4 regions of the Paenibacillus campi genome follow, and region 2 is predicted to be linked to each of the others. Evidence: riboswitches for the same ligand, from Rfam matches in the RefSeq annotation. Region 2 holds a riboswitch; each other region holds the start of a gene.
What was found. Region 2 has a riboswitch for cyclic di-AMP ahead of kdpF (K(+)-transporting ATPase subunit F). Riboswitches for the same ligand answer to the same signal wherever they lie in the genome.
Positions count from the first base shown of each region.

Region 1: linked by a shared signal. The riboswitch ahead of U1I11_RS21045 (ubiquitin-like domain-containing protein) and the one ahead of kdpF (K(+)-transporting ATPase subunit F) in region 2 are both predicted to bind cyclic di-AMP.
Region 3: linked by a shared signal. The riboswitch ahead of U1I11_RS21385 (C40 family peptidase) and the one ahead of kdpF (K(+)-transporting ATPase subunit F) in region 2 are both predicted to bind cyclic di-AMP.
Region 4: linked by a shared signal. The riboswitch ahead of U1I11_RS15270 (MDR/zinc-dependent alcohol dehydrogenase-like family protein) and the one ahead of kdpF (K(+)-transporting ATPase subunit F) in region 2 are both predicted to bind cyclic di-AMP.

Region 1 is NZ_JAXSQZ010000015.1:11,660-19,307, reverse strand. It holds gene rsmA (16S rRNA (adenine(1518)-N(6)/adenine(1519)-N(6))-dimethyltransferase RsmA) at 1-674, opposite strand, end outside; gene rnmV (ribonuclease M5) at 667-1,224, opposite strand; gene U1I11_RS21045 (ubiquitin-like domain-containing protein) at 1,441-2,586, opposite strand; cyclic di-AMP (ydaO/yuaA leader) riboswitch at 2,901-3,136, opposite strand; gene U1I11_RS21040 (TatD family hydrolase) at 3,332-4,099, opposite strand; gene U1I11_RS21035 (HD domain-containing protein) at 4,172-5,494, opposite strand; gene U1I11_RS21030 (AbrB/MazE/SpoVT family DNA-binding domain-containing protein) at 5,973-6,227, shown strand; gene rsmI (16S rRNA (cytidine(1402)-2'-O)-methyltransferase) at 6,575-7,471, opposite strand; gene U1I11_RS21020 (tRNA1(Val) (adenine(37)-N6)-methyltransferase) at 7,468-7,648, opposite strand, start outside.
Region 2 is NZ_JAXSQZ010000003.1:148,047-155,694, forward strand. It holds gene U1I11_RS09500 (MBL fold metallo-hydrolase) at 38-928, shown strand; gene U1I11_RS09505 (histidine phosphatase family protein) at 1,162-1,749, opposite strand; gene U1I11_RS09510 (DUF4177 domain-containing protein) at 1,879-2,082, shown strand; gene U1I11_RS09515 (SMI1/KNR4 family protein) at 2,174-3,685, shown strand; cyclic di-AMP (ydaO/yuaA leader) riboswitch at 4,206-4,403, shown strand; cyclic di-AMP (ydaO/yuaA leader) riboswitch at 4,539-4,735, shown strand; gene kdpF (K(+)-transporting ATPase subunit F) at 5,058-5,138, shown strand; gene kdpA (potassium-transporting ATPase subunit KdpA) at 5,163-6,827, shown strand; gene kdpB (potassium-transporting ATPase subunit KdpB) at 6,915-7,648, shown strand, end outside.
Region 3 is NZ_JAXSQZ010000017.1:8,325-15,972, forward strand. It holds gene U1I11_RS21370 (hypothetical protein) at 1-147, opposite strand, end outside; gene U1I11_RS21375 (ATPase domain-containing protein) at 165-1,595, opposite strand; gene U1I11_RS21380 (YwhD family protein) at 2,251-2,763, opposite strand; cyclic di-AMP (ydaO/yuaA leader) riboswitch at 3,503-3,641, shown strand; gene U1I11_RS21385 (C40 family peptidase) at 3,651-4,124, shown strand; gene U1I11_RS21390 (GNAT family N-acetyltransferase) at 4,424-4,930, shown strand; gene U1I11_RS21395 (hypothetical protein) at 5,382-5,675, opposite strand; gene motA (flagellar motor stator protein MotA) at 5,878-6,687, shown strand; gene motB (flagellar motor protein MotB) at 6,671-7,522, shown strand.
Region 4 is NZ_JAXSQZ010000006.1:132,150-139,797, reverse strand. It holds gene U1I11_RS15290 (DUF4153 domain-containing protein) at 1-1,753, shown strand, start outside; gene U1I11_RS15285 (hypothetical protein) at 1,806-2,309, shown strand; gene U1I11_RS15280 (universal stress protein) at 2,438-3,094, opposite strand; gene U1I11_RS15275 (hypothetical protein) at 3,635-4,132, opposite strand; cyclic di-AMP (ydaO/yuaA leader) riboswitch at 4,521-4,701, shown strand; gene U1I11_RS15270 (MDR/zinc-dependent alcohol dehydrogenase-like family protein) at 4,824-5,237, shown strand; gene U1I11_RS15265 (oxidoreductase) at 5,504-6,175, shown strand; gene U1I11_RS15260 (hypothetical protein) at 6,456-7,190, shown strand; gene U1I11_RS15255 (GNAT family N-acetyltransferase) at 7,348-7,648, shown strand, end outside.

The sequences.
Region 1 (7,648 bases), on a different contig from region 2:
TGCTGTTCGTCCTGTACAAGCACAGGCGGCTGCTCACGCAGCTTCAAACGGATGACCGCCGATTCCACATTAGGCTGCGGAATAAATACCGTCTTCGGCACGATACAGACCAATTCCGGTACACAGTAATATTGCACGGCGATGCTAAGACTGCCATAGTCTTTACCGCCCGGTGCCGCTGCCATCCGCTGCGCCACTTCCTTCTGAATCATCACGACGATATTGTCAAGCGGCAGCTTTTCCTCCAGCAACTTCATCAAAATCGGTGTCGTAACATAATACGGCAAATTCGCAACGACACTCACCTTTTCCACATCGGCAAAATCCTCACGGAACAGCTCTTGCAAATCGACCTTTAGCACATCGCCATGACGAACGCGCACATTGTCATACCCGCCTAGCGAATCTTGCAAAATCGGCAGCAGACGCTGATCGATCTCCACTGCGGTCACATGATGTGCCTGACGCGCCAGACGCTCGGTCAATGCGCCGATACCAGGCCCGATCTCAAGCGCCCCACGCTGCTCGTTCAAATCCGCAGCATCGACAATTTTATTCAAAATATTGCTGTCGATCAAAAAGTTTTGCCCCAGGCTCTTTTTAAACGAAAATCCGTGTTTGTTAATAATTTCCTTCGTCCGTCCAGGCGTAGCGATATCGTGTCTATCAGTCATTAGATTGCTGTTCCTCCGCTTCAAGTTGTGAAAGTGCTGCCGCGAATTCCTCGCGGGTAATGCCAAATATACGCAATCGTTTATGAAATTGTTTACCATTACCGTAACCGATGCCGAGCAGATTGCCCATTTTCATCCGGCGTGCTGCCGCTTGTTTGTGCATGACTAGCCCGGTCATAATCAAATCGTCCCAATCGATCAGCGTCTGTGCCTCCGGCATTTCGGTATGCAAACGCTCCAGCGCTGCGCGTATCGCCTGTGGTGACGCATTTTCTACCCCGATATCGCCTTTAAGCGTCGCTTCGCTTTCCGGTATAAAAGCATGCTTGCAGCCTGGCACCTTTTGCGACACGATTTTGCGTATCCGCTCTCCAGCATGATCGGGATCGGTCAAAATAATAACCCCTCTGCGCTCCTGAGCAAGCCGCACACGACGAATGACCTGCGCGCCGATGGCTGAACCACCGGTTTCAATCGTATCCGCGTCGACTGCACGCTTGATCGCTACAGTATCATCCCGTCCTTCTACAACAATGACCTCTTTAATCACCTGATGATACGCTTCCCTTCCGGATCGGGACACTGGAACGACTATGTTTTTCCATTGTCCGCGATCATGTTCATATTGTTCTCAGTATAACAAAACAACAAACAAAAAGAAGGGGAATGATCCCCTTCTCTGTTGGTTCCATATACGCTCGTGGTTAATAATACTTATATCATATAACAGTTGTGCCAGCACAGGCAACCGATTTACACCGTCAAATTAAGGTTTGACCGGGCCGATCACATAAACCGTATAGCCGGTTTTGCGTCCGAATTCTCTTGCCTGCGTCAGACTATCAATATATACGTCAATCTTTTTGCCATTAATGGCGCTGCCGGTATCTTCCGCACGGCGGTAACCGATGCCTTCGATATAGACCCACCATCCCATCGGGATCACGTCTGTATCGACAGCGATTGTCCGTCCTTCCGTCACGCGTGTGCCGGATGCGGTACGTGTACCAAGACCCGGTTCTTGAGAGGAATAGGCGGTCAGCGTCACATTGTTTAATACTTTGGCATAAGAGAAGTCTTTGTTTGAACGTGAATCCGAGCCAGACGAATCGGATGATTCAGAACGAGACGAGTCAGAGCTAGCCGATTCGCTGACGACTACAGGCTTTGGCTCTTCTTTTTTCGTACCGATCGCTACGATTTTGTCTTTCACTTCAGATACGGTTTTTTTGTTAACCATTTGTTTGGAGACGAATTCTCCGTCTTCAAACACTTTTTCGATATATTGGACGACTTTACCATTTTGACCTTCTTGAACGACTTTGGTTTTGCCTTTCAGCAAATCGCCATCTTTCTTTTCGATCGTTTGGTACGGTGTTTCGACAACTTGTTCGCTCGTAACCGAAGTCGTTCTCGTCACACGAATGTCCATATCCGGTTTAATGGCTGCTTCGATTGGCGGGTCCAGTTTATCTTTGGGACCGAGTTTAATGCCCAGTTGATCGAGTGCACTGCCCACCGTATCGGCTGTTGTGTACACCTGCTTAATGTAACCATCTGCACGAAGATTTACAGCTACCGCATGGTTGATAAATACTTTATCACCATTCTGGATTGCTCCGTTCATCGGCATTGATACTTTATCCTGGGGCGCTACGTTAATGTTCTGTTCCGCCAGCAGATCGGAAAGTTGCAGCTTATGGGTTTCCACCATATGTGCTTTACCATCGATCACGACGTAAATATTTTTGCTTGACTGCGTGTACATAAGCCACAGTGCCATGGCAATGACCACAACGACTGCCAGCGAAGTGAGCAGTACAGAGCGTAGATTTTTTTGCTTCCAACGCAGCGCGTAAGACATGCTGGATGAGCGTGAACCATGGGTTTCTTTGAAAGGAGCAATTCCCACTTCTTCCGTCCTCCTTACATAGTCTCGCCGTCTTGCTGTAAAGAAAGTGTATTATAGACGCGACTATATCAGAATTTTCACAGGCGTGATACGACTGAAGTTTAAATACCGGCGTATGGCGGTATTTTGTTCTGGCTGAAAATGCCTGCGCCATGGTCAGTCCAAGCGGCATACCGATCCCGGATAGTGAAAACCGGGTCTTCTCTTTTTCGATGACTTCCTTTTGCACAAAACAAAAAAGCCTAGGGAAAAGTACAAGAGCAACTCTTCCTTGGCTTCCCGACGATGTGTCTTCCGGAAACTTAGAAAATGAGAGGTTGCCTCTGCATCGCTTACGAGGTTAGCTGTCGGGTTCGGATAATTACTACCTGCATGTAGATGGTACCCTGTGAGACGTCCTTCGCTCATGGCGCAAGTAGCCTCAATTCACCCCAAAGACCCTGTGTCAGGAATCATACAATCTGCCTTCCGGTATTGCCGGTTTAAAGTGAATGAAGACAGCTGTTGGTTCCCCCGTTCTCCTATGTAGGAAACTCAGCGAGACCGAATCATGGAATCTCGTGTATAAACAACAAGATTAAATCACTGATGAAATGATATCTCGAACACAACCTCACTGTAAAGCAGGAGGCAACTCCATTTTTCTTAAAAAGTGGTTAAAAACTTGTAACATTTCAGCATTTTTTCGTTAAAATTCATTCATATATCCGGATAGCTCGTTTTCTCAGTGGTTTTTCTCCCGTTTTCATTGAATGCCAAATAATGCCAACGCATTTTTTGTAGTAATTTCACTAATTTCTTCCAGAGATACTCCTTTTAGCTCGGCAGCTGTCTCAGCGACTAAACGCACATATCCGGATTCATTTCTTTTTCCGCGATAGGGATGTGGAGTCAAATAAGGGGAGTCTGTTTCGAGTAATAAACGATCCATCGGCACCTGTTTGAGCACCTCTTTGGGCTGCTTGGCATTTTTGAACGTAATCGGCCCACCAAACGAAATATGAAAGCCCATATCAAGGCACATTTGCGCCGTTTCCCAGCTGCCGGAAAACGCATGCATAATGCCGCCGACCTCGCTCGCTTTTTCTTCGCGTAAAATCCGCACGATATCTTCATGCGCCTCACGATTGTGAATGACGATCGGCATGTTCAGCTCGCGTGCCAGCCCGATTTGTTCGCGCAGCACACGGTGCTGTATGTCTTTGGGTGATTTATCCCAATGATAATCAAGTCCGATTTCGCCGATTGCGACCACTTTTTCGTGACTGCATAAAGATGCAATCCATTCCAGATCGCCCGGCTGCATCGTGATCGCTTCCACCGGATGCCAGCCTACCGCTGCATAAATAAAATCATACTGTTCTACCAACTGCATCGTCGTCGGAATCGTTTCACGGTCAAATCCGATATTGACCATTCGGGTTACCCCGTTATTGTAAGCACGTTCGATCACTTGCTCGCGATCTTCATCAAAATCTTTGGAATCCAAATGGGTATGTGTATCAAACAACATCGGTTGTACGCTCCTTTATAGTTGGTTTTATAAGTGTATTCCTGCCACTTTTTCATCGCCTTCATACATTTTTTATATTTCAAACTCCATCTGTGCTGGGCCCAGTTTATCCTCAAAAATGTCCGCCACTTCCCGTGACAGTTTATGTTTTACCCTTTCCAACTTCTCCTGTGGAAAATACAAATGATAGCGTCCGCGATGGATACCGCTGATTGAGCGTACGATATCAGACACCTCGGATATTTCCTGCACTTTGTTTTGGCGATCCAGTAGCAAAATCTGCTTTTCCTTTTTCGGATCACCCGGACGGAACACATCATATGGCAAATCGGTCGGAAAATCGATCTCCAGATCGTATTGCGGATGCAAACCGGCTTGCTGAAATTCACGGCGAATCTGGTCGATCGTATCGAGATCGATCAATTCGGTTTCTACATATTTGTATAACCGTCGCTGCATAAAACGCGTACATACATCCGCGAGAATTTCATCCTTTTCAAGCGTCCATTGCATAAATGCCGTCTGCACAAGCGCTTCATCTAGCAACAAATACTCATTTACATTTAATTCGCCACGAAACAGCGCAGGTAGCGGATGTGGTAAAAATGTGAAATTGTAGCCGTTATGGAACAGTTCTTTGGCACGGTGGAAAATATGCCGTAATACGATATCCGAACTGCGTGTCACCGGATGAAAATATACTTGCCAGTACATCTGATATCTGGACATCAAATAGTCTTCGATCGCATGCATCCCTGTTTCTTTTACAACTACACGTCCATTATGCGGACGAAGCACACGAATGATGCGATCCATATCGATCGTACCGTAATTGACACCGGTAAAATACGCATCACGTAACAAATAATCCATCCGATCCGCATCAAGCGGACTTGATACCAGATTAACGACGACCGCTTTGTCGTAATCTTTACGAATGACAGCAGCTACCTTTTCCGAAAAACCAGGCTCCACATCTTCAAGCACACGATGAATTTCCGTATCCTCTAGCAAAATCCGGCACGTCCATTCCTCATGATTCATCTCGAACGCTTCCTCAATCGAATGCGAAAACGGACCATGCCCAAGATCATGCAGCAAAGCCGCACAGAGTGCAACGATGCGCTCCTCGCTCGGCCAATCTTCATACCCGCTGCGCTCAAACTGCGAAATGATGCGACGCGTAATTTCATATACCCCAAGCGAATGTGAAAACCGGCTATGCTCAGCACCATGAAACGTCAAATACGATGTGCCCAGTTGCCGAATACGACGCAAACGCTGAAATTCTGGCGTATTGATTAACGTCCAGATTAACCGGTCTTGCACGTGAATATAATTATGAACAGGGTCCTTGAACACTTTTTCTTCATCCAAAGGCTGTATCGGTTTCATACCTAACGCTCCTTTACGAAACTTGATTGTAGCTATTATTTTTAATTTGATGAATATGCGAGCGTAAGCGATATCAATAGTGTCGAACAGTGTCGTTATATGATCGATAGTGATTTCCAAATCGACAAATGCCATATATGCCCATCATATCGTAGAAATATAACATAAAACGTCTTAATCGCGAAAAAATTTTGTGATTTTATGCTGAAATAGACAATTTCGTGTAATTTCTATGTTGACTGATTTGGGAAACGTTGGTATTATGAATATCATAAAAGATAGAACTTTGTCGAAAGATGACATGTCAAACATGAATGCTTGTTCAATAATTGCATCCTGGCGTTAACCAGCTGGAGAAGTATTGTAGCTGCTATCATAGCTTACTTCATTTCTGTTTGACGGGAACAGCCGTTACGAACCCTATTTAACAAGCGAACTTACGCCTATTATACAAACACATTTGAGAGGATTGATTATCATGATGAAATCGACAGGTATTGTAAGAAAAGTAGATGAGCTGGGCCGTGTTGTTATTCCAATCGAACTGCGCCGTACACTCGGTATCGGTGAAAAAGACGCACTGGAAATTTACGTTGATGGCGAGCGCATTATGCTCAAAAAATACGAGCCAGCTTGCATTTTCTGCGGTAATGCTGAAAATGTAACTTACTTCAAAGGCAAAATCGTCTGCAATGAATGTATCTCCGAAATTCCAGTTCCTGTGACAAAATAATCAAAATAAGTTATACTAAAGTTAGAACGATAAATTTTGTTAATTCTAACCTTTTAATATCTCCTTTGTGCCTTTATCCGACTTGTTCGGGTAAAGGTATTTTTTTGCTGTCTGTAATTGTTTTCCTCTATCTGACATTATACCGATTTTCACATAGTAGTCCAATCTGGCACGCAAAAAGGAACCTGGACGATCCCAGATTCCTTTTTATTGCTCAAAATTGACCGTTGCATAGGAACGATCTGATCGAGTTTCTTCTATTAATATATAGGTCGCTTTGCAGCAACAATTATCAGCACAGTCTAAACTGTAAATCAGAGCTTATACGCCCTGATTTATCCAAACGACTATTCCTCCAACAACACTTGATAAATGTCACGCTTGGACAATTGACGATCTTTCGCCGTGCGCTTCATCGCATCTTTGCGTGACAATTGCTCTGTCTGCTCATAATGCGCCACATGCTCGACAATCGATAATGTTTGCCACCACTCATTTGCCTCTGCTAGCGCTTCGCTTGCTGATTGCCCTTCCAATACGATGCAGTATTCACCTAATGGCGGATGTTGCTCTAACCAAGCGAGCGCTTCTTCAATTGTAGCGCGCAACCATTCCTCATGGCGCTTCGTTAACTCACGTGCAAGCACAATTTGGCGGTTACCGACATGCTCCAACATCGATTGTAGCGTTTTGCGCACACGATGCGGTGACTCGTAAAATAACAATGTGCCTTCTGCCGCACGCGCTCCTTTTAAAATCTCCGCCTGTCCGCGCTGATCTCGTGGCAAAAAGCCGATAAACGTAAATCGCTCCGTCGATAGACCGGAGGCGATCAGCGCAGACAATGCTGCATTCGCTCCGGGGATCGGAATAACGCGAATCCCTTGCGCTAACGCAAGCTGTACAAGCTCTTGCCCTGGATCAGAAATCGCCGGTAAGCCGGCATCGCTTACGAGTGCAAGCGTCTGCCCTTCCACCATTAGCCGCACTAACTCCGGGCCGCTAGCTTGTTTGTTATGCTCGTGATAACTAACGAGCTTATTCGGTGTAATTTCAAAATGATTGAGTAATTTGCGTGTTTGCCGTGTATCTTCAGCAGCGATTATATCGCATTCCTGCAGCGTGCGTACCGCTCGATACGTCATATCTTCCAGATTGCCGATCGGCGTCGCTACGAGATACAATGCGCCAGGCTGCCGCTCTCCTTCCGCATGCTCAAAACTTTTGTGCACCTGTATGCTCATAATGACTCCTTTTGCCCGTAATAAATATCCATAATTTCGGGCACGTATTCGTTATGCTCATTATATACAATCAATGGGGGTAAAATACGCAAATCCGGTTTCCCCCCGCGTATACCTTCCACCAATATCATATTCGCTTCCATATGCTGACGCGGATGCACAAAGCGAATCCGTTTC
Region 2 (7,648 bases):
ACTTTCCGCTGGCAAATCGATTAGAAGGAGTGTACGTATGATACAAATAATGCAACATCTAGCTTCGCATATTCAATATTTAACACCTTATCAGGAAACCGATCGTCCGATACTGGCGGCGATTACCGGCACGCGTTCAACATTGTTGATCGATGCGGGCAATTCGGCAGCACATATTCAGTATTTTATCGATCAACTTGTGAAGCAGGACATTTCACCGCGCTGGCTCGTATTGACGCATTGGCACTGGGATCATGTATTTGGTATGAATCAGGCGAATACGACGATTATTGCGCAAACGCTGACGACCGAATATATTCGCCGCATGCAGGCATGGTCATGGGATGATGAAGCGCTTGAGCGGCGCGTGCAACAAGGATTGGAAATCGAATTTTGCGCCAGTGCGATCAAAAAGGAGTTAGGCAACGAGCGAGATATAATACTGCCGACGCCAGATATTACATTTGAGCGCAAGCTGGAGCTTGATTTGGGACGCGTACATTGTGTCATCGAGCATGTGGGCGGAGATCATTCAGATGATTCCACCGTCGTATATGTAAAAGAGGATAAAGTGCTGTTCGTAGGCGATGCGTTGTATCCGAACATTCATGTAGAGCCACATGAATATACGCCTGCCGCCACATTGAAATTGGTCGCCATGCTGCGCGCATACGATGTCGATACCGTTGTGTTGTCGCATCATGCTGACGTATGGGCTGAGGCGCGGTTTAGGCATGAACTTGATCTGCTGGAGCGTATTGCTACGCTGGTACAGGTGCCGGACGAGGAGGAAAGCACGATTGCCGCGAAGCTGGAGCGGCATTATGAACGCGAGCTATATGAAGCAGAACGTGAAACGATCACCTTATTTCTAAATGGACGCCACCGCCAGCAAGCCGTAGCGACTTTAGCTGGCAGCGAATCGTAAGCGGCGGCTAGCTGCTCATCTGCTGCCGAACTTCATTTGCCGCCACTTGTAATACAATAATAGGCTTTTTCAAGACATGCTTCGTCTGTAAACTACAGTTTGCGGGAAAGACTGGTCATACAATTACGAGCGATGCCAACATAAGCGATGCGCCGACAAGCGAGGCAACGGCAGATCGTTCGAGCGTTTACAGTGACGCATACGTCTCAATACGCTGCTGCGCTGGCGTAACTCTACTTGCGCTTTTTGCCAGACAGTTCGACTTGTAGAGCTGCGCTTGATTCCGCATCGCGAAACAGATGCAGCTTTCCGTTTTCGACCATCCGCATTCGAGGGCCGGTAAAGCCGCGGCGAATCAACTGTTTGCGCATATACAGCATTAGCGCCCAGTGGCTCACGATCAAAATATGCTCGGCATCGGATGAAAGGATAATATCTAGCGCACGGTCGATGCGTGCGTTAGCTTCAGCGACCATACGTTTATAGCGCCTGCTGAGCAGTGGAGCGATCCGCGCAAACACCGCCCAGCCGATAAATGGAAACCGCAACCCAGTGTTGAATGTAGGCGGCGTAATTTCACGTAATTCCGGCATAATGACAATTTTGCCTGGATAAATAAATTGCGCAGTTTTGATCGCACGCGGCAGATCGCTTGTAAAACAAATTTCCCAATTCAGCCCGCGCAGATCGGTCGTGCCTTCTTCAATATCAGCAACATCATATTCTTCCAGCCATGTGACTAGTTCATTTACCGTCACCATCTGGCGAATGGGAAATTCTTTATTCACTTTAAAATGGCGCACAAGTCCAATCGTCTTCATGGGATGTATAGTGTAACTCCTTATCGTTAATATGCTACAATAGTAATGATACCCATTTTTAGCCAGCTATCCTAGTTGCAAATTAAATGGGCTGATATGCATTATCGTTTCAGAAAGGACGATCATACCATGATTCAATGGGAATATAAAACAGTAAAATTGGCAACAGGCGGCTTTCTTGGTGGCAAAGTCGATGAACACGAGTTGGAAAGCGTTTTAAATAACCTTGGCTTTGAAGGCTGGGAGCTTGTGTCGAGCTTTGATACGGCGATGACACAAGGAAGTTCGCGCGACATTATTCTCGTGTTTAAACGCAGCGCTTTGCTGGAATAAACCGCTGTATTACGTACATAGTATACGTAGAGCGACGGTTAGCTGTCCAATACGAATCATCTTGAATTTAACAGAGTAAGGAGGCAACCGCATGATCGAAACATGGATCGAGCAGATCAAATCGAGGCTGCATATGAGGCTTGGCAGTCTGGAGCAAAGCTTGCTGGCACCGGCGCAAGACATGGAAATTGCGCAGGCAGAGCAAGCGATGGGCGTTATTTTCCCTGAACCACTGAAACGGTTGTATCGCATTCATAATGGTGAGGCACATAGCGGGCCGGGGTTGTTTTTTGGGCTGCAATTTTTGACGTTGGATGAAATGGTTCATGAATGGAAAATATGGTCGGATTTGCAGGAAGAATACGCCGATCTAGGCGATCATTATTCCATTCCGGCGGATTGGATTCAGGAACAGTACATTAATCGCCACTGGATTCCGTTTTGTCACGATGGCGGTGGTAATCATCTGGGGGTCGATCTGAATCCAGGGCCTAATGGCATCGTCGGGCAAGTTATTAATTTTGGGCGCGATGAAGAAACGAAGTTTGTCATTGCGCGTGATGTAGGTGAATTTATTCGCTTTATGCATCATGTGCTGGAGAGCGGTAATTATACGATTGAGCAAGAGGACGGTATCGTTTATTGGATGTATGGACGTGATGGGCAAGCGCGTTTGTTGCGTGATGCGCAGCAGTATGCATTTGGAGCGGAATGGGCAGCCAATAAGCAGCAATCTGCCGCTGAGCTGGCTGCATGGGCAGCGGCATTGCCACGGGAATGGCAGGAGCGTATTGAGCGTGAGTATAGTTCAGCAGCGCAATTTACAGGGCGGTATCAGCTGTATTTGCCAAATGCAGGATTAAGCGATATTACGCCGCTTGCAGCGTGTACGGAAGTGCGTGAATTAAGTTTGTCCGGCAATGAAATTGTTGATCTGTCTCCGCTGGCAGGTTGCCGGGAGCTGAAGAAATTGTATTTGCTCCACAATCCGGTATGCGATCTGTCACCGCTCGCGCAATTGCCGTATTTGCGTCAGTTAAACATTAGTGACACTAACGTTACGACACTGGAACCACTTGCCAGGCTAACGCGTCTGACCGAGCTGGAGTGCGAGCGTATTCCGGCGCATGATTATCGCCCATTGCTGGCGATTCAGACGCTGGAATGTTTAAGCATTTCCTCCCCTGATTGGGAGCAGGCGGAAGTGCTTGGACAGATGAACAGGCTTAAACATTTGACCGTGATCGATGCAAACGGATGGGATACAGAACAATGGGCAGCGCTTGGCAAGCTGCCGCTGCTTTCGTTAACCGTAACCGGTGTACAATGGGCAAATATGGAGCATTTGCAACATTTTAAACAGTTAAAACAAGTAACACTTGCCAATTTGGAAGTGAACGACATTTCCGGTTTGGCTGCGTTGCCGTCATTGCAAAAGCTTAAGTTGGCAGGAGACAACGGGATCGCCAATCTGGAAACGATCGCTCAATCGTCCACATTGTCCAGCTTTACGGGCGACGCCGCTCAAGTGGAGTTGTTGCAAACTGCGTTTCAACAACCTGTCGCTTTCTCCGTCCAATATGATGGACGTTACTATGCTTAAACGAGTATGCCCGGTTTGGATGTACAAGGACGGGTTTTGCCGCTGGTACAAATTCAATTGGATCATTTGCTTGCCCACTATGGAGCTAAGGTCGTTTCATGCTAAACGTATCTTAAATCTTAACTGCGAATAATGACATATCGGTTTGCAAAACGATATGAAACATACAATGAAAAAGATGAAACGTAATGTAAAATTAAAGATAATAAGCGATATACAGAGTAAAAAGGAGCTTGCGAGAGCTATCCTTTTGCTGTATTTTCAAAAAAGAAAGCTGTGGGAAACCACGGCTTTTTTTGCCTTTTTGATCTGCTTTACACTTCGAAATTACAGGAGTAATATACAGTTCAGGATTTAGAGATTCGCACGTTACACCGCTTTAGTCACGCTGCTGGAAACGTATGACAGCAGGAAAGCACGATGATGCTATGCCAGACTGTAAGGACGAGCGGTACAGCGCACAGAGCGGGGATACGAATCGGCATTTGTCCATATCTAGCAACTGAAAGTTCAACGTTTTTTGTTCGTATGGCTGAGTTTCCGGCATCCGTCGGAAAGCGGGGCAACCAATAAGCAGGACGTTAGCGGTGTGAGAGCTACTGACATCAGGCAGGGGTGAATCCGTCAGTACCAGTAACCTGGGAGCGGTGTTGATGGTAGGACGACTCTCACCGTCCGAATCCGACAGCTAACCTCGTAAGCGAAAGTCGGGAGATGCGTATGAAACTTGTGCCGTCATGACACAGTGCATACACGCTTGGTGTTTTGTTATGAAACGATCCGACATACAAGTATCGAATTCATATTGAAAAATGTACAACGGTTTAGCGTTAAACGATTCAATTTTGCTCTTTGCACATATACGCTTAATTTCCCGGCTGCCAACCTGTTGTTGATCGGTTGCAGTAGTGGGAAAGCGGGGGAACCAATCGTCGGTCTGTGTTTGCATTATGCAGCCAGCTGACACGGGGTGAATTCCGGCGATGCCGGAACGGGCAATCTTCCAGCCCGAACCCGACAGCTAACCTCGTCAGCGCTTAGGAAGAACTTATATCCGGCTTATGCCACCTCGTCTGCGCATCATTTGCGACAGTCCAGTTACGCATGGAAGAAGCCCGGTGAAAAGTTCGATTTTTACCGAGGCTTCTTTTTTTGCGCCTAATTTCGGGAATCTGACCGATTGCGGCGATGTAAGTAGCGCTCAAGTAGCATTCAACCAGCGCTTCTGTTCAAGATTACGCATGTTTATGTTGAAGGGGAAATGAATCATGATGGATATAGTGATGATATTGTTGATTGTACTCATGGCATTCGCGCTTGGTGGGCTGGGCAACTGGTCATCCAGTGTGATCGGGGAGCGAGGGAAAGAACAATGATCTGGCTATTATGGCTTATAATTGCAAGTTTGCTAATCTATCTGTGTTACGCCCTGATCTATCCGGAAAAATTTTAAACAGGCAGGAGAGAGTGAGTGAGTATGTGGTCATATATCGGAGTTGCTGTAACATTACTAATCGCGCTGTTGTTGGCGCGTCCAATGGGAGCTTATATCGCCCGTGCAATGGATGATAAACCAGGTAAGCTGGATCGCTCGTTTGGTCCGCTGGAAAAGTTGATTTACAAGCTGGGTGGTATTCGACAGCATAATCAGACGTGGAAGCAATATGTCGTCGCACTGCTCGTCAGCAATACGGTGATGGCATTGATCGTGTATGCGATCTTCCGTTTGCAAGATAAATTGCCGCTTAATCCAGCGCATATTGCGGCGATGAGTCCGGAGCTGGCGTTTAATACGGCAATCAGCTTTTTGACCAATACTAATTTGCAGCATTATAGCGGGGAAAGCGGGTTATCATTATTTGCACAAATGTCTGCGATTGTGTTTATGATGTTTGTGTCACCGGCAACCGGGATTGCAGCAGCGATGGCGTTTATGCGTGGCTTGGCTGGCAAGCCGATGGGGAACTTTTTCGTCGATGTAGTACGTGCGATTACACGTATTTTGTTGCCGTTATGTGTAGTGGCAGCTTTGATCTTTATTAGTCAAGGTGTGCCGCAGACGCTGCAATCGTCGGTAACGGCAACGACGCTGCAAGGCACACCGCAACAGATCGATATGGGACCGGTCGGCAGCTTTGTGGCGATTAAGGAACTGGGCAATAATGGCGGTGGGTTTTTCGGAGCTAACTCGGCGCATCCGTTTGAAAATCCGGACGGAATTAGCAATATGCTGCAAATTATCTTAATGTTGCTCGTGCCAATCTCGCTGCCATTTACGTATGGACGAATCGTTGGCAATCCGAAGCAAGGACGGGTGCTGTTTGTATCGATGGCGATTATGTTTCTCATGATGCTTAGCTCGTCGCTGTATGCCGAGCATCAGGGAAATCCGCTCATTAATCAACTAGGTTTGCAGCATAGTGCAGGTTCGATGGAAGGCAAAGAGGTGCGATTCGGCGTTGTACAGTCTTCATTGTATTCGGTCGTGACGACCGCCTCGGAGACAGGTGCTGTTAATACGATGCATGATACGTTAACGCCGATTGGCGGCATGATTACGCTGGGCAATATGATGCTCAATACAGTATTTGGCGGTGCAGGTGTCGGGATGATGAATGTGTTGATGTATGCGCTGATCTCGGTTTTCCTGTCTGGGCTAATGGTAGGGCGTACCCCTGAATTTCTCGGTCGTAAAGTGGAAGGGAAAGAGATGAAACTGATTGCGGTCACATTGCTCGTCCAGCCGCTATTGGTGCTCGTTCCAACGACGATGGCGCTGACTTGGTTTCCAGATACGATCAGCAATGCTGGCTTTCACGGATTGACACAGGTATTATATGAATTTACATCTGCTGCTGCTAACAATGGATCGACGTTCGCGGGAATTCATGATACGACTTCATTTTACAATATTTCAACTGGGATTGTGATGATGATTGCCCGTTTCTTCTCGATGGTTACACTGCTGGCAGTTGCGGGGTCTATGTTGGCGAAAACACCGGTACCGGAAAGCAGTGGTACATTGCGTACTGATCAGGCGCTGTTTGGCAGTGTGTTTATCGTCGTCGTCGTTGTCGTCGGTGCACTCACCTTTTTCCCAGCGCTTGTATTAGGGCCGATTGCCGAGCAGCTGACACTGTGAGCATAGGCGATAGTATAGTGGACATAACGATGTAGTCTATTCGTTTAACGATATCGATTTGAGCATAATTAGGTGGAGGAATCGGCAATGAAAAATCAAGCTTCCGTGTTAAACCGGGATTTGATCACAAAGGCATTACAGCAATCTTTTATAAAATTAAATCCGCTCGTTATGATGAAAAATCCGGTTATGTTTGTAGTCGAAGTCGGTTTGTTTATTAGCTTGCTGCTGATTGTTATACCGGGCGCATTTGGCGATTCGGTGTCGAGAGGTTTTAATATTGCGGTTGCACTCATTTTGCTGCTGACGATATTGTTTGCCAACTTTGCCGAAGCATTGGCAGAAGGACGTGGTAAAGCGCAGGCAGATTCATTAAAAAAGACCAAACAGGAAATTACCGCCCGCAAACTGGAAGGCGAACGGATCGTTGACGTTCCATCCACTTCACTGCGCAAAGGTGATTTGGTGGTAGTGCGTCAAGGTGAGATGATTCCAGGTGATGGCGAAGTGGTCAAAGGGCTTGCTTCAGTCGATGAATCAGCAATTACCGGTGAATCCGCGCCGGTTATTAAAGAAGCGGGCGGAGACTTCAGCTCGGTTACAGGCGGTACGATGGTCATTAGTGACGAAATTACGGTGCGCATTACGAGCGATCCGGGCGAATCGTTTATGGATCGTATGATCAGCCTCGTTGAAGGCGCTGAACGGCAAAAAACGCCAAACGAAATCGCGCTCAATACGGTGCTGATTAGCCTGACGATTATTTTCCTGATGGTCGTTGTGACATTGCCGTTTATGGCACAGTATCTCGGTATCCATAT
Region 3 (7,648 bases), on a different contig from region 2:
CAGACGATTTAAGGCTCGTTCTGTTACAGGTTGGCTGCGTCCTAGCCGTTTAGATAAGCCGCTGCTCGTTTCGATCGCATAAGGGTTATTTTCAAAAAATAAGGTGCATTCCATCTGTAACGTAATTACATCACTTTCTGCTACCATAAGGTCCCCATCCCTCCTTAGATCAATTGCACAAACGGCTCATGCGGTGCGTTCGCAATAATATGGGGCGCCGAAACGCGTCCGCTTGGGGATTTGGTAACCTGAAGATACTGGTAATTGCCATCCACCCATGTACGAATAACGCCGTTGCATGTACGCTCCAGAAAAGAAGCTGTCTCTGAGCCAATTTCCGCAAAATTGCAATGCACTACAATCGTAATGCCCATCGCACGCCACATCGACATCTCCTCGGCAAAATAACGCAGCAGGAAGTCGCGACCACGCTCGGAAATGATCGTATTCAGATCATAATAAACAAACCAGCGCTTATCACATGTTTCCTCACATTCAAAAATCGGACCCATCTTGTCATTTAACACCTGTGCGTAATCATCATTCGCCACCTTATCTACGCGAATCATCGCTTTTTCGAGATCAGAATCGACCGCTCTGCGATAGTGCTCAATAAAAAAGGCTTTGCCCTGCCGTGCTGCTTCCCGCAATGAGACGCCAAACAGTTCAATCGTATCGGCAAATGTATCCAGCGGTGTATTGCCGGACATCATCATTACCGTACAATCATCATCCCGAATCCGCTGCGCATAAATCGATGACATCAAATAACGATAATTCGCCTTGCTGTTCGTATCGATCATAAATACGCTACCGCGCGGAATACCGCCTGACAGCATCTCATCCAGCGTCGAAATGCCGGTCGATAACACTTCCGTTTCCCGTGTCAGTGTCTTATCCTCCGCCATCGACAGCGATGGCACAATGTATACACCCTCATTTAGAAACTTGTACGTATGCTCGCCTTCCATAATGCGTGTACCGCGCATTTTCAACACTTCGATCGTACGCTTGCGGTACTTTTCCATCAACGGTTTTAGTGACAAACGCACGATACCGTCGCATATATAATTTTCAAACGGAATATTCATTTCGGACAGCTCTGCATATTCACGGATAAAAAAGGACGTCAGATTGTGCTTGCGCATAATGTTGCGAATCGTATACACATTGTTGCGCGCATGCTCCTGCGTGCTAACCATGCGGAATAAGCTAATGCTATCGATCACGACACGCTTACAGCCGATCTCGTTCACAACCGCTTCAAAAATACCGTTAGGCAACAGCATCTGATCCAGTAAAATATCCGGCTCCATACAAATAACGCGCAGCCGATTCTCACGCTCCAGCTGACGCAAATCCCATCCAAATCCGCTCATATCTTCGTAAATCTGTTCCGGCAATTCCTCAAAGGTGATGTAAATTCCCGGTTCATTGAAGCTAACTGCACCTTCTACCAGAAATTGCATCCCAATCGTCGTCTTTCCGGTTCCAGGTTCGCCCTCCAGAATCACTACAGCTCCCGCCGGGATACCACCATGCAAAATCTCGTCTAGTCCGGGGATACCTGTATGAACAGCATTTGCCTTGTGCATATATTGCTCCCTCCATCTGTAGAATAATTTTAGTCATGCAAGGCGTTAGCTTTTCCTACGAAGATGACTGTACAGCAATTATAACAATGGATCACAGATTCACCAAAGCTATTTTCCAATTTCACAGCGGGATCAAAGGTTTTAATCATTTATACCCGATTTTTTTAGAATATGATAATATTTTTTACCTAAAAAGTTAATATTTTGAATATCTACCATAATAAACAGAATAAAAAGAGTGACTACGTAGTGTATAAGTATGCAGCGATACTGGAAATCGAATTGGAAAAAGTTTATTGCCGCTTCGCCGGCTTGTGTCACCCCTATGCATATTTACGGATCGCTTGATTATAACGATGAATAGTTCAGCAAATTTACCGATACAAATAGCCGACTGCTAACTTCAGCAATGAATGGCAGAAGCTACAGTCGGCATATGAGGCGTTTATTAACAAAGGAAAAACGGATACGATACCATTACGCACGGAGAGTGACAACGCTGCAAAAGCGGAGTTCGCTCGCTTGATCATTTCAATCAACATTCTCGCACAGAGAGTGACCCGCTCGCCCTAGTAGATTGATTAGTACTCGTCCCATTTCAATCCACACTCTCGCACGGTATATGATCGTCACGTACGCCGTTTCATCAACCGCTTTAACCTTCCAGCGCCTGCTTCATCTCATCGGGAGAACGATTCCACCATTGTTCATTATGGCTCACAAGCAATGTTTTCAGTGCTGCTTTATGTTCAGGACCAAGCTCACTCAACATGATGCGACGCTTGATCGCATAATCAAGCTTATTGACATGATCGGCAAGAATTTTCCAGCCTTTACGATTTTCTTCATCAATCCACATCTCGCATGCGGTTGCACCGGCATAGCTTCCGCCTTCTGGCTGCTTATCGACCGCCACCCAGACGAGCCATACTTGGCGACCGCCTTCCAGCTCGTCGCGATTCGTCGTAAATTTGATCCCGCGCTCCACTTTACTTTTGGCGTGCATAGCACCGATATCGATGCGCGCTTCCCCTTGATCAATAATAATAGGAGACACATTGTTCAAATTAATCGCCCCTGCACCAAATCCTTTATGTTTGCTACTTTTGGTGCTGCTGCTAATAATATTGAGTGACATCGATTTTTTGGCAGGTTGATTTTGATCCATATTTTGATCCATATTAAAAAATACTCCTTTTCTGTTCATAATTTATAATAGCTGCCGATATAAAAAAGGTGCAGCGGTTGCTATGCTCCACATGACTTCACTGATCATTGCTTTATTTTATAACGATGGATAAACATAGGCTGTTATAACAGAGCGTAAACGTATCTCCCTGTATAATAGAACATCGATCATAAAATAACCTGATCAGCAGTCGAGGCACACTAGCTGCATAAACGATGATCATAACCTATTCACGATTATGTTGCAGACTACTCATGCACGGTAAGCTTCAGTTTTAATTGTAACATTATTGTAGCGGATTGGACGCGAAAAACCAACGGAATCCCCTGTTGTCACTTCACTAAGCATAATAACCGTCCTTCGATTCACTGTAAAAACGCTACAAAAGATGACAAGTCTACAGTGCGATTTAAGCATCGCTATAGGTCTAAAATCATAACTGCAATCGAAAAAGCAGGAGTTTCTACTCAGAAATTAATTTTTTTTAATGCTTATTATCCCTTTAGTGGCGCGGTTTTCACAAAGTTTCTCATAAATGCGACAAAATTTTTCACAGAAAACTGTGCCATAGACATTGCCAAAGTAAAAAAGCTTTGTTAGAATAAACCCAGCGAGTTTTTAGTAACAACTTTGTAAACTTTAACGAATCGCTTGTAACTATTGTCAGTAAAGCCGAAAATTGTTGTAAAAGTTGGATATCGTCGTACGGTGCATTAATCTAAGTGTAAAGCCAAATTTCGTGGCACCGGAAAGCGGGGGAACCGTTTTGGGTGAATTGATCTTGCAAGAGAGGGATCATAGGGGAAACCTTCTACCGAATCCTTAAGCTAACCTCGTAGGCATTGGAAGGGGACAAACGATTTAACATGAAAAAGAAACTAACCGCCGCACTCATGGGATTCGCAATTGCATTTACTGTTATGGGGAACAGCAGTGCACATGCAGATTCCAGAATGGACCAGATCATTGAACCAGCAATGGGAACACCGTACCGCATCGGGGGAACATCGTTCAACGGTTTCGATTGCTCAGGCTTCACTCAGTATGTATTCAGTAAAATGAACATCGATCTGCCACGTCAATCCACGTCGCAATATCAGGTTGGCGATCCAGTAAGCAAAAGCGATCTGCAAGCCGGTGACCTCGTATTTTTCAATACGACTGGAGCAGGAGTTTCACATGTAGGCGTTATGGTCAACAGCACTCAATTCGCACACGCTTCTACATCGAGAGGTGTACGAATTGATAATCTTAGCATGGATTATTATGCTGAGCGTTTCGTCGGTGCTAAACGTGTAATGAGCAACTATTCGTACAACACGTTTGCAACTGATAATTAATCCCACTGTTATGCAACTTTGACAACAATGAATCGACTATCGATACGAACCGCGAAGGATTCCCGCCAGAATCTTTTGCGGTTTTTTTATTGCTGTGGCGTCTATACTTTATAAACGAAGTGTATGCCGTTTAAGTTACACTTTATACAAAAAAAGTTAAAATAAAAATAAATAAACTGTGCAATTATGTCTACTTGTTATTACCCGCTCATAAATTATGGTAAACACGTTTTCCATAATTTATTTGATAATTTTAGTTTATATTCTTATATTCATTCGCATTTGAAAGGAGCTTGTCGATGCAACCTGCATGCGTACTGCCTTTTTCCGTCGTACCGATGAGTACAGAGCATGCCGCACTTATTTGTAAATGGCATTATGAGCCACCTTACAATATTTATGGCTGGTTGCCGTGGGAACAAATGCAGCAACTGGAAATTGAATTCGGTGATCCACAGCTACGTGAGCAGCAATATGTTGTCATACTCGATCGTACTGGTGAGCTGTGCGGATTTGCGCAGTTTTTTCCGTTAGAAGGAACGATTCGGCTCGGTATTGGCATGCGCCCTGATCTGTGTGGGCATGGATATGGGGAACCATTTATGCGTGCCATCACCGCAGCGGCAATTTCGCGCAATCCGGAAGCAGAGATCGATCTGGAAGTGCTCACCTGGAATCAGCGCGCTATCCGTACGTACGAGAAAGCAGGCTTTCATATTACCGATACGTACAGTCGGCGTACACCAGATGGGATGAAGCCTTTTTATTGTATGGTCTATGACGAAACAAACGAACATACATCATAATTGACATATAGCTCTGTAACGGTTAACACATTGCTTGTCATCGATCAAAGATCAGACAGGATGAGCAACATATACTATCTATAAGTGCACAAGTCTATAAGTGCACAAACGATTGTATGCCAACTGTACAGTCGCTGTATTTGACCCTATTGATAGATGTAGTTTGGTTTATATTTAGCGGTATGTAATTAGAAAGCATAACGTACATCTCTAGCAACAGGAAAGTTTGAACTGGTTTGAACAGATTTCGCAATAAGCCGCTAAGGAGAATCCTATACGTACAACTCAATGCACACAGCCTACCCGTCCATACGCCAATCGATGCGGATATTCACCAGGCGACTGTGCACATCACCTCAATCCGATAAAGCTTGCCCAGGCAAGAGCGGCTGAATGCGCTCTCATACCTGAGCAGGCTTTATGTATGCAAGCGGCAATATCGCCGTTCGATTCAGATGAGCGATACAAATGTCATTTCGGTCTCACCGATCAAAATATCAATCCGATGCGTATCGGCAGCATAGATGACAATGCCACTGCCAACATGAATGGTCGGCTCTGAGCCGAGCGCATAAAATAAATCTTCCGCCAGCGCTTCCTGTACTTCATGCCGCTCAGCTGGCTTTAACGCCTCCCATTCCTCCGCTGACATCTGAAAAAATTGATAGCCATCCGGTATCATATCCAGTGCAGCTGTCAGATCAGCGAGAATGCCTTCATAATCACGTCCATGCTTCACACCCATATTGCGCCCTCCCTTCAATCTGTCAATATTGTTACAATTGCCAACTTCTTTCCATTATAACGCAAAAAACTCTTAACAATGCATCATATTCTGTCGATAAAAAAGTATCAGCGCTTTAAGCACCCCATCATTGTAACTCCATCATTTCATGGAAGAAAGTGGTGTACGCACTACAATTATATACTCACGGACGAGGTGTATTATGCAAATTTCAACGATTATTGGCTTAATTGGCGGGATACTGTCCCTGGTAGTCGGGATGATCCTCAAAGGAGCCCCGCTAGTCAGTCTGGTCAACAACCCGGCGGCTTATGTTATTATCTTGGTGGGTACAGCAGCGACGATCTTTATGGCGTTTCCGATGAACGAAGTCAAGCGTGTACCCAAACTGTTCGGCATCATTTTCAAAAACCAGACTTTGCTTGATAAAAAGGAACTGGTACGTATGTTTATGGAATGGGCTTCGATTACACGCCGCGAAGGTTTGCTGGCACTGGAGTCTAAAGTCGAAGAAATCGACAATTCCTTTCTCCGTAATGGGATGCGGATGATTATTGACGGTAACGATCAGGAGTTCGTTCAGGACGTACTGATGGAAGATATCAATGCTACAGAAGAACGTCACCGCTCGGGCGCACTTATTTTCTCGCAGGCGGGCATGTATGCACCAACACTCGGCGTACTCGGAGCGGTTGTCGGTCTGATCGCCGCACTGGCTGACCTTAGTGATATGGAGAAGCTGTCACACGCGATTGCAGGTGCATTTATCGCGACGGTGCTCGGTATCTTTACCGGTTATGTGTTATGGCACCCGATGGCAAACAAATTGAAACGGATGTCGAAGGCAGAAGTTGAAATCAAGCTGATGATGGTCGAAGGCTTACTGTCTATCCAATCCGGTGTATCTACGATGGCAATTAGCCAGAAGCTGGCTGTATTCTTAACGCCAGCCGAAAGCGCGGAGCTTGAAGCTAGTCAAGGAGGAGGTGGCGCCGGTGAGCAAGAAGGGTAAACGACACGAGCCTCACGAGGAGCACGCAGACGAAAGTTGGCTGCTGCCTTATTCTGACTTGATGACACTACTGCTGGCACTGTTTATTACTCTATTTTCCATGAGCTCACTGGATGCTTCCAAATTTAAAGGTATGGCGGAAGCGCTCAATGCCGCTTTTACCGGCGGTGCGGGCGTGCTTGATCAAACGTCGATGGCACCGACCGAAGGCAAAGTAACCGGCAAAGGCGAAAAGGACAATACGGCACAAGCTGCTACACCTTCCGATAGCACGACCAAATCATCGGCACAAAAGCTACGTGAGCAATTGCAAAAGCAAGAACAAGAAGATTTGGAAAAGGTTAAACAAAAGCTGGATCAATATATTCAAAGTCATGGTTTAAGTTCACAGTTGAATACGAAGCTGAATCAGTCCGAGTTGAAAGTAACGATCAGCGATAATACGCTGTTCGCTTCTGGTATGGCTACCGTAAAACCGGAATCTCGTCAACTCGCCAAATCACTCTCTAACATTTTGCAGGAAATTCCAGGGTATGATGTGATCGTATCTGGTCATACGGACAATATTCCAATCTCCAATTCGCGTTATACATCCAACTGGAACCTTAGCTCGGATCGCGCACTAAATTTCATGCAGATTATACTGCTCAACAAAAATCTCGACCCACGTAAATTCAGCGCTATCGGTTACGGCGAATATCGCCCGATCGCAGACAACAGCAGCAATGTTGGACGCGCTCAAAACCGCCGTGTTGAAGTGGCAATCGTCCGCAAATATACGGACAATAATTCCGATACGTCACTGCAATCGATCGTAAATAATAAAAATAATTAAAACAATTTTGCATCTGCACAGCAAGAAGCACAGCAAAAAGCACAGCAAGAAGCACAGCAAGAAGCACAGCAAGAAGCACAGCAAGAAGCACAGCAAGAAGCACAGCAAGAAGCACAGCAAGAAGCA
Region 4 (7,648 bases), on a different contig from region 2:
TGTCGCCCCGCAGCGTGCAGTGATTGCATGTATAACGGCGCTCGTGCTGGCGGTTATTCATCATTATTTATTTTACGGGCATGCGATTGGTGTGTCGTATCCGGTGTTTGTGATTTTGTTTTATTTCTATATGTACACGTATGCAGGTGATCGGTTGCGAGCAGGTTCTGTCATTAGTCGGCTGCTGACGAGCGCGATTATATTGCTGTCGTTAACGTATGCACTGTTTACGAATCCGCTTTTTTATGCGCTGAATATGCTAGTTGTGCCCGGTCTTATTTTGATTCATATGGCGTATATGCTGAGTGCAAGGCGTCCGCATTGGAGTAGCCCGGCGGTGCTGCAAGCCGCGTTGGAGCAAGTGTTCATTCATATGATGGTTCATTTGTCGACACCGCTGCGATTGCTGTATGAGCAGGTCACCAAACGGATGCAGCAAGAGCGAAAGCGTACGCTGGCGCGTATTTTGATCGGTATCGTCGTCGCCTTGCCGCTACTCTGTGTCGTATTGCTGTTGCTTACTGCTGCGGATCGTCTGTTCGGTGAGTTATTGTCGAATTTGCCAGCATGGTTTACCGGTCTGTCTCCCGGCACGGCGCTCGTGCACACGGTATGGATCGTTGGTATGACATTGGTGCTATTCGCTTATTTATGGGGCTTTGTATGTCCGCTGCATCGTGATTCGCTAAGCGGGCGTTATAGGGCTGGGCAATATGAATCGTCGTCAGCATGTACGCCGGCGCAAGCAAGCGTTGCTATGACAGACAATACTAATCTGGAATCGATATTATCGAATCAACAGCGTGCATCGTTACGTCATCAATTACCGCATGTAGATGATGCGGCTACACTATCCATCATTGCTCCAACAAACGCTGTCTGCGCCGAGCAGCAGGCACTATTGGGCAAGCAAACGGCTGTTGCCTCCACTCATTCTCAAGCTACAGCGGTACAGTCGGATGTACCGTCCAAGCCTGCCCAACCCGCAGTTCCATTACGCCTTGATCCGCTCATAGTGGCAACGGTGCTAGTGCTGGTGAATTTGGTTTATATGTTATTTGTTTGGTTGCAATTTACGTATTTGTTTGGAGCAGGGCAAGGTAAATTGCCGGATGGCAGTACGTATGCCGAATATGCACGAAGTGGATTTGGTGAGTTAGTAGTAGTGACAGGCATTAATTTCACATTGTTGTTATCCGTGTTGTATCGATGCGCACCAGCCAGTGTCCGTCTAACTAAGCTGAATCGCTGGTTGTTGTTCATTCTAGTCATCTGCTCCGCCGTGATGCTCGGTTCTGCTTGTACACGGCTCGTGCTATATGAGCAAGCGTATAGTTATACAAGTACCCGTTTTCTCGTGCATGCGTTTATGCTGTTGCTTGGGCTGCTGTTTGTGCTGGCGGGATTGCGTATTTGGTTCGCCCGTTTACCGCTAGGCAAATGCGTATTGTTGCTCGGTTTAAGCGCGTATGTAATTTTGAATTATGTCGGCATGGACAGTTGGATTGTAGAGCGCAATCTAGAGCGGTACGCGCAGAGTGGGCAGCTGGATCAGGACTATTTATTGCATTCGTCCGCAGAGACGGTGCCGCTATTGTTGCAGTTTGCCGAGCAGCAACCACAGCTTGGGCTGGAACGGCGTTTGCGCGCGAGTTATGCCTACATGCTGGAACAAGATCATAGCTGGCAAGCATTTGACTGGTCTACGTACCGGGCAGTGCGCGCGCTTCGTCTCAACGATGCTGGATGGTGACGACGGTTGGAATAAAATGTTCAATTCACAATCATTCAAGGAGTGATCAACGATGATGATCCCTGTACATTTGCAATGGGAGATTGATCCGGCACGATTGCCGTATCGACAATGGTTTGGCACAACCGGCTTGGCGGCAAGGCTGACCGCAGAAACGGCGATATGTGCGGACGATAAAGGCAGTCTGTTTGGAAATACGCATGCAATGGACAGTGCTGACGACAACTATCGTTTGGCTGAATCGTTTACAGGTACAAGTACAATTGAACATGATGTGCAACTTTATATTACAAGTCGTAGCGTGCACAGTTGGGATACGCTAGGCAAATTGCGTTTACAAGCTGGAGAGCTAATAGCAATGGACAGCTTGGAGCCAGGCAGCCAATTTTGGCTGTGGGAAGGGGACGTGCTCGCTGTAGTGACAGTGCTCGATTGTACGATCGCAGTGTCGGAGCTGTCCATGTCGCTGCAATCTTCTTTTTCTAGGAAAGATGCAGCAACACGGCACATAGTACATCATAGCTTTGACAACAGTACAAGCCGCCCGGTGTTTTAACCGGGCGGCTTTATTATACGCAGCCACCGCACCGCAGCCACCGCACCGCAGCCACCGCACCGCAGCCACCGCACCGCAGCCACCGCACCGCAGCCACCGCACCGCAGCCACCGCACCGCAGCCACCGCCTAATTGCTCGCTTCCAGCATCCGCTCCAATGGCTCTGTATCGATTAATATGCCTTTGCGCACTTTCAAATATTGATATTCCCCATCGATATGCAGCTTAAGCAATCCATTTTCAAAGTCGGTATGCATTTCTTTGAAAAAGACGCCTTCCGCTACGACAGGTTGATCGGTTTCATAACGAATCTGGTAGCCTTTTGGCGTACGGATTACATCTACTTCGACCCCATCCTCATGCGTTTCTTCCAAATTCGCCTTCATCCGCTGTACGGCGACGATATGCAGGTCGATCGCGCCCAGATGTTCCAACAGATCGTTCACGAGCGAGCCGCGTGTAATTTCTTCCCAGAACGAACGCACCGATTGTCCGATAATCAATTGGGTTACCCCATGCTGGTGCGCTACGTCTGCGATCGCTTCTGCCAGCTCACGATCCTCATTGAGCTTTACGAGAAAGGTGCCGCCCGCTTCTTCGGTCAATTTTTTCCATGAATTATAATATTGCTGCATATTCATATCCAGTTCACTTACCGGCTCGCTAAGTACGCTAAGTACAATTAGCGGGGCATGCAATAGCTCTGCCAGGCGAATGCCACGCCGGATTAGCCGCTCCCCGTTTACACTGTAATGAACACCAACCATAATTTTCTCTCCGCTCATTGCGATAACAACGCTCCTTTAATCCGTAATAGAGTGTTCTTCAGCATAGCTGCGCGGTCGTTTCTCTTTGACTTTGACAAAATCGTAAAGTTTACCGCTGTATAGCCATTCGTGTGCAACTATAGAGGCACCGGGCAGACCTTATCCAGCTATGCCGCCACATTCGCCCCAACTGACTGCCGATGCTGACTGGCTACATGCGCTAATACATAGATAGCGGCTGTGCTGAGGTGACGAACACATTGACCGTAATGAATGTGCAAGGTATAGCCATTTGGCGTCGATTACGATCTTCTAGCTTGACTGTGGTACATTTAAATTTTGGCTCTGTATTCACATTGCTATCGTGCAGAACGTGAAACAGATTTAAAGGTAAGCTTCATCTCGGTCAATGCACTAGGGCGTGGCTACACTAACACGCCATGCTTGCGTACACGCCCTAGCTCGTCATGCAAATGCAAACCGGATATCGAGCGATCTACTTACGCATTCTCCTGTTGCCCTGCCGCTCACCCTTTATAGACACTTAACCAGCATAACTCAAAAAGAATAATAAGATTGGCAATAATAACTAAGAAATTCCCGCTCCGTAGGCGGTACTGTCATTCCTGCCATATGATGAATATGCCGCCGTATCGACTCGCTGCTCGGTGTATCCGAGCTTTCGCTCAGCGCCTTTTGCCACGACGCCAGTGCCTCTGCTGCTAGATGAGTACGTGTAAAGCCCCATTGCTGTTCATACTGGTGTATCATTGCGAACGCTTCTGCCGCTTGCCGTCGTTTCAAATGTCGGAATACTTGTCCCCACTTGATCAGATCAAGCTGTGCTGCTCCATCGGAAAACTCAAACTCTGCCCACCCGAACGCACCGCTGCCTGCGATACGCAGCAAGCCGCAATGCAGCGGACGATACGCTTCTGGCAAAGCGAGTTTTGTCTGATCATACAAAAACAGCTCCAAACGGTGAATATGCGCCTCAACGATGACGGATTGGGCACGTACAGCAGATGGAATGAGCGGAATGACAGCAGATTGCATACAAGGATGCACTCCTTTACATGTAAGGTTTAGTTGTGAGCCATCATAGGTCATTTTGCAGTGGACGTAAATGGCGGATAACTACGTTAGATTGTCATGTACGTCATTGGCGAGCCATGTAATCGGATTCATTGTATCGATTCACGGTAATTCATAACGAATGCTCCGTTTTACTCAATTTGATATAAAATTAGAGCATTCATCAAAAATATGACGCAAGCGAGCGAAAATGGAAGCAAAACGTTGACTGTACACTGCGTAATCAACAAATAGCTACAAAATGCGAAACTGTGCGTCTTTACTTTGTCAAGGCAGGAGAGTATGATTCGTGTCAAGTTCATAAATTACGGTGTACGACATAAATTGGCGCCGTAACCAGCTTAATGTCCGTGTATGCAGGCAAATCCGTCTGTAGCCGGAGAGCGGGGGAACCAGCGAACAGCTCGTAAGCGGAACTGTTCAGGGGTGAATCGGTACGGTAGCTGTCCAAACGTGCAGTCTACAGTCTGTAGGGAGACTCTTACTTCCGAATCCGTCAGCTAACCTCGTAAGCTGAATATAAGAGAGGCGACAATGATCATGACATCCGGTAAGCACAGCTATGCCTGTGTGTGGAATGTTTGAGAAGCTGGCGAGAAATCTCTTGTGCAGCTTCTTTTTGTTTGCCTTCACCCAATTGGAGGAGAAAGAGATGGAGTTGGAGCAGGAATCGGAGCTACCGAAGGAGTATGTGCTAGTATGTCCAGCGACGCGTGCAGGGGAGCAGTTTATGCAACTGCTTAAGATCAAAGGGATCGACTTTATCGCGCTCGTAAACAGCTATGCAGACAAGGTAAAACTGGAGCGAATGGGTGTGACTCATGTGCTGTTGCTTGATACACAGCGACAGCAAGAATGGACGATTCCACCACTGGCGGTCGGCAAAGTGTATTTGTTTGAACGCAGCTTGCCGCTCTGCTGCCGGTACATTCAGATGTGCCGCACATGGACGAGCGAACCGATCTATGTGATTACCGAAAGCAGCAATTCACGCATGATCTACAGAGGGCTTGGTGCCGATCATATTGTGCATACGAATGGCGGCAGTGTCGCCTTTTTGCTCTGAATAGCATCGCAGCTGTACACCCGAATGACGCGTAGTGTGCGCATTCGGGTGTACAAGTTTACACGATAATTCCGCTACGCATACACATACGTTGCAGCTACACAGCATGACTCCCTTTTCTAAAAGGAAGGGCGTTTCCAATCAATGGAAATGACAACATATTGCTCGCTCCCATACATGTACACGATTAAACCGCTGCGGTCGCTCGGCTGTAACATTATATCCGTACAGCTATACAACCGCTGCGATGGAAAGGAAATAAGCGAATGAGCGAACGAATTGCACTGATCGCAGGCGCTACCGGGCTAGTAGGACGCGCACTAGTCGATGTGCTGCTGCAAAACGAGACGTATGATCGCATCAAAGTGCTCGTGCGCCAAGTCGTACCCGAGTGGCAGCAGCACGAACGCTTGCAGCAGCTTGTTGTCGATTATGATCATCTGGAACGACATGCCGCCAATCTGCAAGCGAACGACGTATACTGTTGCCTCGGCACAACGATCAAACAAGCAGGCAGCCAAGCGCGCATGTATGAAATTGACGTCACCTACCCGCTGCGGTTGGCAGAGCTTGCGCGCCAGCAAGGAGCGACGCATTGGCTCGTCGTAAGTGCGATGGGCGCGGATGCCAGCGCACGCATTTTCTATTCCCGTATAAAAGGTGAACTGGAGCAGCAATTGCGTACGCTCGGCTATCCGTTTCTATCGATCGTTCAGCCCTCATTACTACTCGGTAAACGTGAGCAGTTTCGCGCTGGCGAGCGAGCCGCTGCGGTAGCATCCAGCGTATTGTCGCCGCTGCTGCGCGGCAATCTTGCCAAATACAAGCCGATTCAGGCGGAGACGGTAGCGCGGGCGATGTATCGTCTTGCATTGGAGCTGCAACGAGGGACGAATGTGTATACATCGAGCCAATTGCAGCAGCTCGGTTCGGAGTGAAGGGCGGTAGGATGGAAGGCAGACATAGGCACGAATCGTTATCATATCTTATGAAAAACACATTGGAGTCGTAGCATGAGAACATCGCTGCTCTGCAATAGCAAACGGCTTATTTAACACGGTCAAGCTACTAGCTTATGCTGCCCAACTCACTGTACGTCACATGACAGAGCGGCTACAATAGTAGGATGGACTCGGCTATTTTGCGTAGTGAACGTAATTTGCCGGGCAATTTACATGTGCGGCTACGAGCTGCGATGAAACGGAGAATGAATACAATATGTCACAGATGGATGCCAAGCAGGCTGCTTCATTAATTGAGAAATGGATCGCTTTTTACGATATGGATAATCCGCAGGCATGGGATCGAGACGACTATGCCTTTGTGCAGCAAGCGTGTCGCGATATGCGTGCGGCAGTGCAGACGCTGCGCGGCAAAGGAAATACCGTTGCCGCGCAGCAACGCAAGCTGGCGGATGGGCTGGAGGAATTTATTGAAGATTCATTTATGGATGATCCGCATGAATGGGAGCCGGAAAACCGTGCTTTTGTCAAACAGGCGATGGAGGCGCTACAGTATACGGCAGCTCAGCTACGCAAATCAGCCCCTGTTGCTGGAAAGCCTGTGCCAGGTGGTGCCAAGCCGCATAACCAAGCTGTGCACAGCAAGACGACTGCACGCCCAAATGTTACGCATAACAAAGGTACCAACCATCGTGCTACGAACCAAAGCGCTACTAACAAGAGCAGCACAAACCGCAGCGCCACCTATACAAATGCTACCCATCAAAATGCTACCAGTAACAACAGCACAAACAAGCATAGTACAAGCAAAAACGCTGCAACTAGAAGCACCGCAAGTATAGGCGCACCGCATCGGGCTGCTACAACAGGCAAACCCGCTACAGGCAAAACGAACAACAGCAACACGTACAAGCCTACCACTGGCAAAATCAATGAACAGGCAAACGGACAAGGTAAAAGCGGTCGTAAAGGCAAACCCGGAGGACGTTAAGTTCTCGGCAATAGTGGGATAGTGTTTTGTTATGCCACACCTCTTTTCACTGCATATCGTGCTTGAATAACGCAAACACGATAAGTATAGTGTGTTGCTATGCCCACCTTTTTTGTTGCACCCGTGTTTACATGCACAAACACTATAGGAGGCTGATATGAACAGTAATCCAGATATCGAACAAGCGGCGCTGGAACATGTCGTTCAGATAGAACTTTGTCCGGCTGCGGACAAACATATTATTTGCAATATGTATCCTTTTTATTTGTATGATTTATCGGAAATATGGGAACGGCTGCCGAATCGGTATGGCGTATTTGAAGACGATGATCATTGTGCTACACTTGCTCAGCAAAGTGAGATGTTTCATATTTGGTGGCGTCATCCGGGCACATTGTTTCCATTTTTGCTTCGTGTAGATGGAACGCCGGCAGGTTTTGCGCTTGTCTCGACACCGC